Regions from separate parts of the Pseudotabrizicola sp. 4114 genome, predicted to be linked through region 2. Evidence: riboswitches for the same ligand, from Rfam matches in the RefSeq annotation. Region 2 holds a riboswitch; each other region holds the start of a gene.
The links. Region 2 has a riboswitch for cobalamin ahead of nrdH (glutaredoxin-like protein NrdH). Riboswitches for the same ligand answer to the same signal wherever they lie in the genome.
Positions count from the first base shown of each region.

Region 1: another riboswitch for cobalamin. It lies ahead of bluB (5,6-dimethylbenzimidazole synthase); the one in region 2 lies ahead of nrdH (glutaredoxin-like protein NrdH).
Region 3: another riboswitch for cobalamin. It lies ahead of J2X53_RS20420 (ABC transporter substrate-binding protein); the one in region 2 lies ahead of nrdH (glutaredoxin-like protein NrdH).

Region 1 is NZ_JAVDWP010000006.1:30,897-34,164, reverse strand. It holds gene J2X53_RS14645 (MurR/RpiR family transcriptional regulator) at 1-243, shown strand, start outside; gene J2X53_RS14640 (copper chaperone PCu(A)C) at 287-784, opposite strand; gene J2X53_RS14635 (hypothetical protein) at 857-1,222, opposite strand; cobalamin riboswitch at 1,398-1,585, shown strand; gene bluB (5,6-dimethylbenzimidazole synthase) at 1,645-2,334, shown strand; gene J2X53_RS14625 (propanediol utilization protein) at 2,331-3,197, shown strand; gene cobD (threonine-phosphate decarboxylase CobD) at 3,190-3,268, shown strand, end outside.
Region 2 is NZ_JAVDWP010000003.1:84,329-87,596, reverse strand. It holds gene metH (methionine synthase) at 1-1,672, shown strand, start outside; cobalamin riboswitch at 1,710-1,912, shown strand; gene nrdH (glutaredoxin-like protein NrdH) at 2,006-2,227, shown strand; gene nrdI (class Ib ribonucleoside-diphosphate reductase assembly flavoprotein NrdI) at 2,232-2,645, shown strand; gene nrdE (class 1b ribonucleoside-diphosphate reductase subunit alpha) at 2,630-3,268, shown strand, end outside.
Region 3 is NZ_JAVDWP010000016.1:47,993-51,260, forward strand. It holds gene J2X53_RS20415 (iron ABC transporter permease) at 1-467, opposite strand, end outside; gene J2X53_RS20420 (ABC transporter substrate-binding protein) at 464-1,474, opposite strand; cobalamin riboswitch at 1,645-1,839, opposite strand; gene J2X53_RS20425 (transposase) at 1,903-2,178, opposite strand; partial or broken gene J2X53_RS20430 (IS5/IS1182 family transposase) at 2,182-2,283, opposite strand; gene J2X53_RS20435 (relaxase/mobilization nuclease domain-containing protein) at 2,415-3,268, opposite strand, start outside.

The sequences.
Region 1 (3,268 bases), on a different contig from region 2:
CAGGGGGCCGAGGTGGTGGTGATCACCGACCGCTGGGTCAGCCCCGCCGCCGCCCACGCCCGCCACACGCTGACCTGCCATATCGAAGCACCTTCGGCCTGGGACTCGACCGTGTCGATCCTCGTGCTGGTCGAAACGCTGCTGGCAAGTGTGCAAAGCCGGACCTGGGGAGAGACCGAAGGCCGGATGAAACGGCTGGAAACGCTGTACGACCGCTCGCGGTTTTTCCGGCGCTATCGCTAGGAAACCCGTGGCGCGCGAACGCCACGGGCCTTTGTTTCAGGCCTCAGTGCCCCATGGCGGAATGGTCAGCACCATCCGACGGATCGACGCTGAACTCCACCTCGACGCGGCCAGCCTGTTCAAAGATCAGGGTGGCGGGCACCATCTGCCCCTCAGTCATCGGCTCGGTCAGGCCCATCAGCATGATGTGCATGCCGCCGCGTTCCAAGAGCACCGTCTCGCCCGCCGGAATGTCGATGGCATCCACATGCATCATGCGCGCAACGCCATCGGCGCTGTGTTCGGTGGTGTGCAGTTCGGAATGCTGGACCGAAGGCATCTCGATGCCGATCAGCCGGTCAGCGGTTGTGCCCTCATTGGCGATGCCCATATAGCCCGCAGCCGATTTTGCCGAAGCGGCAGGTGCCAGGATATTGGGGTGAATGATCTCAAGATCACCCACGGTCACGCCATGGGCCTGTGCGCTGGTTGCCAGCGCAAGTGCGGCACAAAAGGCCAGAAGCGGGGTTTTGACGCGGTTCAGAGAAGACGAAAGATACATTACGATTGCCTTTTGGCTTGAGCACGGCGCGCGGCCGGCTGTCAGGACTGGATGGATTTCAGACAGACAGGTTCAGGCCAGCGGCGGGGCACGCGGCGCGCGGGCGGGGTCGTGAACGGCAGGCACAGTCTGGCGCGCACGCGGGGCAAAAACGGCGGCAATGATCTGCATATCCGCATCGCGGATCACGCAAGGGCTGGCCGGGATCAGCGCCGGGCCGGTGACTGTGCAGGCGAGGCAGGACAGCGGCGCCGCTGCATCGCCGGACCCCGATGATCCGCACAGATCGGCCATTGCAAAACCGGACAGCAAGAATGCCTCGATCGTCGCATCCTGCTGCATCGGCGCACGATGGCCAAAGCCAGCGACGCCAAGGGCAGTCGCCAGAAGCGCAACCAAAGCCACGCCACGCAGCCATATGATCAGAGACAGGACCATAAGGCGCGGAATGCCGCAAATCGCGCGGCAAAGCAACGGGTCACTCTGTCACTCCGGCTTGATCCAAGGGTTCCCAACGCACCAGCCCGCAGGCTGCTGAGGCCGCGCAGTGGCTCAGGCAAGCCTGTCCCGGTCATACGCACAACCAACCCCATTGTGAACCAGCGGCTGAGCCGCTAGGCATCAGGTGTCTGGTGCTCGATGCGATTGCCGTCGGGATAATCGGGAACGCGGTGAGACTCCGCGACGTGCCCAACGCTGTAAGGTGGACGGGGCCGCAACAGCCACTGGTCCGACTGACCGGGAAGGCGCGGCACCGGGTGAAACCAAGTCAGAAGACCGGCCAGACGAAACCGGGGTGCCCGATGGTCAGCGGGGGCCTTGTTTCTGATGACAGGGGTTTTGTCGTGACGAAAGACCAGATGCAGCCGCAACCCGTTCAGGCATTTTCACCCACCGAGCGTGATGCCGTCTACCGCGCCATCTTTACCCGCCGCGATGTCCGCAGCCAGTTTACGCCGCGCGCCGTTGATGAGGATGTCCTGCTCCGCCTGCTGACCGCAGCGCATCATGCGCCTTCGGTCGGGTTCATGCAGCCGTGGAATTTCATCGTGATCCGCAGCGCAGAGGTGAAAGCCGAAATCCATGATGCGTTTGAGCGGGCCAATGCCGAAGCGGCCGGAATGTTCAGTGCAGACCGTCAACCTCTGTATTCCACGCTGAAATTGCAGGGCATCCGTGAGGCCCCGGTGAACATCTGCATCACCTGTGACCGCACCCGCGGCGGGCAGGTGGTGCTGGGGCGGACCCATAACCGCGATATGGATCTGTACTCGACCGTCTGTGCCGCGCAGAATCTGTGGCTTGCGGCCCGTGCCGAAGGCATTGGCGTCGGCTGGGTCAGCATTTTTCATGACAGTGATCTGCGCCGGATTCTGAACCTGCCCGATCCGGTCGTGCCGGTGGCGTACCTTTGCCTCGGCCATGTTGATGCGCTGTATTCCGAACCCGAATTGCAGGTCAAAGGCTGGCAAAACCGGTTGGATCTGGCCGATCTGGTGTTTCAGGACCGCTGGCCGGAGGCTTTGGCACAGGATGATCACCGGCCATGAACTCTGCCTTTGCCGACCGCCGTTCTGGGGGCATCCTGCGACAAGCCTGCCACTTCGGCGAATGGCTCCAAGGCCGGATGGGCGCGCAGGGGCCCGTTGTTCTGGTCACCTTGCGCCCTGATGGCATGTTTTTGCGGGCCGGGCGCCGGGCCTGTTCTGGCCTGACTGTCAAAACGCCCCATGCGCCCGCAGGCTTTCCCGTGCCACCTCCGGTGCTGCGCCGGTTTTTGTCAGCGCTGGGCCTGCCCCTGACCGGCGCCTATCACCTGCATCCGGCCTTTCCGCCGGGGCTTGGCACCGGGGCCAGCACGGCGGCGCTGGTCGCCATCGCCCGGCTGGCCGGGTTTTGCGGACCGCCCGCCCTGCTGGCACGCGCCTGTGTTGCTGCCGAAGGGGCCAGCGACCCCCTGATGTTCGGCCACCCCGACCGGCTGATCTGGTCCTCCCGCGAGGGCAGAGTGCTGGCGCAAGGGCCAGCCCTGCCCCGCGCGCATCTTCTGGGCGGCTTCTTTGGCCCGCCGCTGCCGACCCGCGCCACGGACAGCGCATATGACGATGTCAGCGATCTGGTGACAGCATGGCAGCGCGGCGCGGCGCTTGCCGGTTTCGCCGCCATTGCCACGGAAAGTGCCGCCCGTTGCCTGACCCGTCGCGGCCCGCCCGATGACCCGACCGCACAACTTGCCAAAGACCTTGGCGCTCTGGGCTGGTCGGCGTCGCATTCCGGTGCCGCCCGCGCGCTGATTTTTGCGCCGGGTCAGGTTCCCAGCCATGCTGTCGCCCAGATGCGCGAGGCGGGATTGCGCAACGTGCAGCCGCTGTTTACCGGGGATGTGCAGCAAGGGGTGGGCAAGCATGCGTGATCACGGCGGAAACCTCGACGCGGCCATGGCGCGGTATGGCGGGCAGGACTGGATTGATCTGTCGACCGGCA
Region 2 (3,268 bases):
GGCAGACCGCCCGCTGCATGTGATCGAAGGCCCGCTGATGGCGGGGATGAACGTGGTGGGCGATCTGTTCGGCGCGGGCAAGATGTTTTTGCCGCAGGTGGTGAAATCGGCCCGGGTGATGAAACAGGCGGTGGCGGTGCTGTTGCCCTATATGGACGCCGAAAAGCTGGCCAATGGCGGGATCGGGCGGCAGACAGCGGGCAAGGTGCTGATGGCCACGGTGAAGGGCGATGTGCATGACATCGGCAAGAACATCGTCGGGGTTGTGCTGGCCTGCAACAATTACGAGATCATCGACCTTGGCGTGATGGTGCCGCCGCAAAAGATCTTGCAGGTGGCGCGCGAGGAAAAGGTCGATGTGATCGGGTTGTCTGGTCTGATCACCCCCAGCCTGGATGAGATGGTACATCTGGCGTCCGAGATGCAGCGCGAGGGCTTTACCATTCCGCTGCTGATCGGCGGGGCGACCACGTCGAAGGTGCATACAGCTGTCAAGATCGCACCGCGCTATGCGGGACCAGCGGTCTATGTGCTGGATGCCAGCCGCGCGGTGGGGGTGGTGTCGGCGCTGCTCAGCCCGGAACAGCAAGCTCCGTTCATTGCCTCCTTGCGCGACGAATACCGCGAGGTGTCCGAACGGCATGAGCGCAACGAGCGGGCAAAGCAACGCCTGCCGCTGGCACAGGCCCGCGCCAATGCCCTGCGGCTGGACTGGCAGGACTATCAGGTGCCCGCGCCAAAGCGGCTGGGCGCGCAGGTGATTGACGACTGGGATCTGGCCGAAATCGCCCGCTACATCGACTGGACCCCGTTTTTCCAGACCTGGGAGCTGAAGGGCAGCTATCCGAAAATCCTGAACGATGAAAAGCAGGGCGAGGCCGCCCGCGCGCTGTTTGCCGATGCACAAGAGATGCTGCAGCGCATCATCACCGAGCGCTGGTTCGGCCCGCGTGCGGTGGTGGGCTTCTGGCCCGCCAATGCGGTGGGCGAGGATATCCGGCTGTTTACTGACGAGACCCGCAGCGAGGCGGTCGCCACCCTGCACACCCTGCGCCAGCAACATGCCAAGCGCGAGGGCCGCCCGAATGTGGCGCTGGCCGATTTTGTGGCGCCCGAAGGCACCGTGCCCGACTACGTCGGCGGCTTTGTGGTGACGGCAGGGCCGGAAGAGGCGGCGATTGCGGCGCAGTTCGACGCCAAGAACGACAATTACTCCGCCATTCTGGTCAAGGCCCTGGCCGACCGTTATGCCGAAGCTATGGCCGAAATGCTGCACCAACGGGTGCGGCGCGAGCTGTGGGGCTATGCCGAGGGCGAGCAGTTTGCCCCCGATGAGCTGGTGGGCGAGCCTTATCGCGGCATCCGCCCTGCCCCCGGCTATCCGGCGCAGCCCGACCATACCGAAAAGCTGACCCTGTTCCGCCTGCTGGATGCCGAGGCGGCGACGGGGGTGGAACTGACCGAAAGCATGGCGATGTGGCCCGGATCTTCGGTTTCGGGGCTTTATATCGGCCACCCTGACAGCTATTACTTTGGCGTGGCCAAGGTCGAACGCGATCAGGTTGCCGACTATGCTGCGCGCAAAGGCATGGATCTGGCCGAGGCCGAACGCTGGCTTGCGCCGATCCTCAACTACATCCCCTCGCCCACTGCGGCCCTCGCGGCAGAATAAGACGACCACTACATATTGACAGCCGAAGCCGTTCCGGGTCAATTAGTAGCGTCATGGTGACCCGGGGCGACTCGGGGATGAAAAGGGAAGCCGGTGCGGGTCAGGGCCCAAAGCCGGTGCTGCCCCCGCAACTGTAAGCGGCGAGCGACGCTGAAACGCCACTGGGGGCAAGCCCCCCGGGAAGGTCAGCCGAGCCCCGACCCGCGAGCCAGGAGACCTGCCTTGACGCAGACGACCGAAACCGTGCGGTGGGCATGGGGGCGTGATCGTGGCGGGTGTCCTGCCTTTGATCCGTGCCTGTTCCCGCAAGACACTGCCAAAAGGGACAAAGGCATGACCATCACCGTTTATTCGAAACCCGCCTGCGTGCAATGCACCGCCACCACCCGCGCGCTGGACGCCAAGGGAATCGCTTATAGCGTGATCGACCTGACTGAAGACGCAGAGGCGATGGAGCGGGTGATGTCGCTGGGCTATCGTCAGGCCCCGGTGGTGGTGGCAGGCGGCGCACATTGGGCCGGTTTCCGCCCCGACATGATCGGCCAGCTGGCCTGACACCGTGGGCGGGCTGGTCTATTACTCGTCCGCCTCGGGCAATACCGCGCGCTTTGTTGCAGCGCTTGGCCTGAGTGCGACGCGGATCCCGATCCGGCCCGCCGACCCGATGCCCACCCCTGCCCTGCCCTATGTGCTGATCTGCCCGACCTTTGCCGACGGCATGGGGCGCGGCGCGGTGCCAAAGCAGGTCATTGCCTTTCTGAACGACCCCGCCCGCCGCGCCCTGATCCGGGGTGTCATTGCTGGCGGAAACCGGAATTTCGGCGCGACCTATGCCCTTGCGGGCAAGGTGATCGCCGCAAAATGCGCCATACCCGTGCTCTACAGCTTTGAGCTGGCGGGAACCGAAACCGACGTAACCCGCGTGCGCGCGGGGCTTGACCGCTTCTGGGGGACTGAATGCTTGACGCCGTGAAACCTGCGCTGGATTACCACGCGCTGAATGCCATGCTGAACCTGTACGACGATCAGGGCCGCATCCGGTTCGACGCCGACCGCATGGCCGCGCGGCAGTATTTCCTGCAGCATGTGAACCAGAACACGGTGTTCTTTCATTCGCTGGATGAAAAGCTGGGCTATCTGGTGGCCGAGGGGTATTATGAGGCTGCGGTGCTGGACCAGTATTCGCGCAACTTTCACCGCCAGATCTGGGATGCGGCCTATGCCGCCAAGTTCCGCTTTCCGACCTTTCTGGGCGCGTTCAAGTATTATACCAGCTACACGCTGAAAACCCGCGACGGTCAGCGCTATCTGGAACGCTATGAGGACCGGGTGGTGATGGTCGCCCTGACGCTGGCGCGGGGCAATGAAGATCTGGCGCTGCGCTTCATGGCCGAGATGCTGGCGGGCCGGTTCCAGCCTGCCACGCCCACATTCCTGAACGCGGGCAAGGCGCAGCGCGGCGAGCTGATCTCGTGCTTCCTGCTGCGGATCGAAGACAATATGGAATCGATCGGCCGCAGCATCAATTCGGCGCTGCAACTGTCGAAGCGTGGCGGCGGCGTCGCCCTGATGCTGACCAACCTGCGCGAGGCCGGT
Region 3 (3,268 bases), on a different contig from region 2:
CCCGCCGCGCGCGCCAGCGCCGCAACAAGCGCAAAGGCCAGCGTTGCCCCGCCAAACGCCCCGGCGGATATGCCGATGGCACCACCGCCGAGGCCTAGGATGGTGACCGCGACAGCACCGGTTCCGGCCCCCGCCGAGACGCCCAGAAGATAGGGATCGGCCAGCGCATTGCGCACCAAAGCCTGAAGCACGACCCCCGAAAGCGCAAGCCCGGCTCCGCAAGCCGCAGCTATCAGGGTGCGCGGCAAGCGGTAGCTCCAGACAATGCCCGCATCGATCGGATCGACGATGAACTCTGCGCTCAACAGATTGTTCATCACGACGGCACCAACCGTGGCCAATGGCAGCGGCGTCTCGCCAATAACCACACCGGCAACGATCGCCACCAGAAGAACGGCCACTCCCGACAGCCCCCAGAACGCAACCGGACGCAGGGTGGAACGGACGGGAGCGGTCTCGACCGTCATTTCAGGTCAGACTCTGCCAAAGCGTCGGCCAGTGTTTCCAGCGCCGCTATGTTGCGGATCGACGGGTCCATGCTATGCGCATCAAGAATGACAACCCGGTCCTTCGTGACCGCATCCATCAGGCTGACGACCGGATCACTGCGCAGGAATTCCAGCTTTTTATCGATATCATCCGCCTCGAAACGGCGACGCTCCATCCGGGCGGCCACGATGATAGTGGGGTTGGCCCGCGAGATGGTTTCCCAGCTTACGACGGGCCATTCCTCATCGCTGCTGACCACATTTTCAAGGCCAAGTGCCTGCATCATATTGGCTGGCGCGCCACCCTGCCCCGCGACATAGGGATCAATGTCCATTTCTGCAGACGAGAACCAGAATACTGCGGTCGCGTTGCCCAGAGTCAGCGCTTGCGCTTTCTCAATGGCGGCCGCCTCGCGCGCCCTCAGGTCAGCAACCAGCGCGTCCCCGCGATCCCCGACATCGAAAATCTGCGCAAGCTCCGTGATCCCCTGATAGAGGCTGTCCATCTCATACTGTTCAAGCCGGGTGCCATCGGACCCGGCAGTGTTGTCCTTGCCAATGCAATCGGCAGGCAGCGTATATGTCGGGATACCGAGATCCGCGAACTGTTCGCGCGTGGCGACAATGCCCTGCGCCCCGACATGCCATTCATACTGCACGGCCACCAGCCCGGGGCGCTTGGCCACCACGCTTTCAAAACTCGGGTCATTGTCGGCGATTCGCTCGATACCGGCGTTCAACACCTCGAATTCCGGCAGGACATCCGTAAACCAAACGGATGTTCCCTGAACCTTGTCGCCAAGCCCAAGGGAATACAGGATTTCCGTTGCGGCCTGTCCGACAGTCACCACGCTTTCCGGCGCGGCCTCAAAGGTCACGTCTACCCCGCAATTGGTCAGAGTCAAGGGATAGGCCGTTTCGGCATGCACAGGAACTGCTAGCCAGAGGACAGCACTTCCGGCTGCCGTGAAGGATCGTCTGAACATGGGTCGTCTCCAAAGGATATTACGACCGGAGACAGGGAAAGATTGCCGACCCATGGGCTGAATGCCGCGACAGCCGACCGGCGTGACGCATGTGTTCTGGCTGTGACGGCCACGAAAGGCCGCCTTTGGGAATTATTCATTCGACACCTCTCCGGACACCCCGCCCGGTTCGCGTTGCTGACACTGTCGGCAGGTCTCCTGACTGACGGGTCATCACGAACAGCGACCTTCCCATGGCACTGGCCACAGTGGTATTTCGCTGCACGCTCGCCGCCTACAGTTGCGGGGGCAGTTCCGTTTCACCGAAGAACCGGTGACGGATTCCCTTTTGATTCCTTGCGGAAACCGACGCAAAACCGATATGCCCAAAATCCACGGGCTGCAAGCGCCTTGCTTAGAAGCTGTATCTCTCCGGCCGTCGGGGCGGTTCACTTCTGACGGCTATTGCACAGAGCGTTCCCAATGATAACGAGCTTTCTGGCGACGGCGGTGATGATGGCCGTGTGCGGATTTCCATCCTTGCGGAGGCGATCTGCGAAAGTTTTCATGCTTGCTTTGTGATGTGCCGCGACTGGGGCTGTCTGGAACATCACATGTCGCAGAGCACGGGGATCTCCAGTGATGGCCCGTTTTCTGCGAAGTGTTCCGCTGGCATGCACGACCAAGGCCAATCCAGTAAGTGCGGCAACCTGTTCCCTGGTGATGGTGTGAACCTCGGTGGTCTGGCGATCGGGATCACGCAACATGATCCTCTCGCCGAAGGATTTGATGCGGTTCATCTGTGCTTCGACGCGGCTTCGGATATGGTGGCGGTGATCTGACCCCTTTTCAAGTTGCGCCGGGTCCGGCGGCGTGATCCTGGCGAAATGTCCGCTTCTACATGCTGGCAAGGTTGCGTTTGCGCGTGCGGAGAACGTCCGGAAACCGCCCACTTCGTCGATCAACGCTCCCAGTCTCGCTCCTCTGATTTCACAGGCTCCAATGCCAGCCGCCGCTCAGCTTTGCGCGCTTCTCGCAAGGTCAACCCAAACGCCACATGTGACTTCGCGGCCGAAACAACCGCACGCGCGATCCACTTCCGCTGATCCGCATCCTCGAAATCAACAGCCAACGCATCGGTCCGACCGCTGGCGAGTTCCGCTACAACCTCTTTGCCATACCGCTGACGCAGTTCATCAGCGAACCGCTCAGCATGGGCATCGCCCCGGAACTCTACCTTTCCATCCGCCTGCATGATGCGGCCCATCGACCCGAGGGCCCGCAGCAGCCGATCATTCTCAGGGACGACCTCATGCGCCCGGGCATGATCGATTAGCTTGGCCGCAGCTTCATAGAACCCTTCGATATCATCGACGACCTTCCGGCTTTGATCCGGATTCCTTAAGTCAGCACGCCGCCTCCCGGACAGGGTTGCCAAGTCACTGCGCACCCAATCGCGTTCTTCCCAGGCATTGGCGGCACCGGTTTCCAGCCGCTCAGCCATGCGATCACCGCTGAGACCCAGGGCCACTGCCTTGCCGACGATGTCCGTTTTCAGCCGATCTGAGGCACCTGGCTGCAGATCAATGGCCTCCCTGCCCTGTGTCAGGCGGTCACCCTCAAGACCCGTTGCATAGAGTTTGGTCTGCGGCACCATCTGCAAGAGCTGTACGCCACGGGCATCACCCAACCCCTTGGCGACGTCGATGGCATAGCCATAGAGCTCGTCCCGCATGTCCTTGCGCTCGGCGACAGGCATCTTCCGGATCTTACCTTCAGCCTCAGCCATCCAGCCGCTGAAATGCCGGTCCAGAT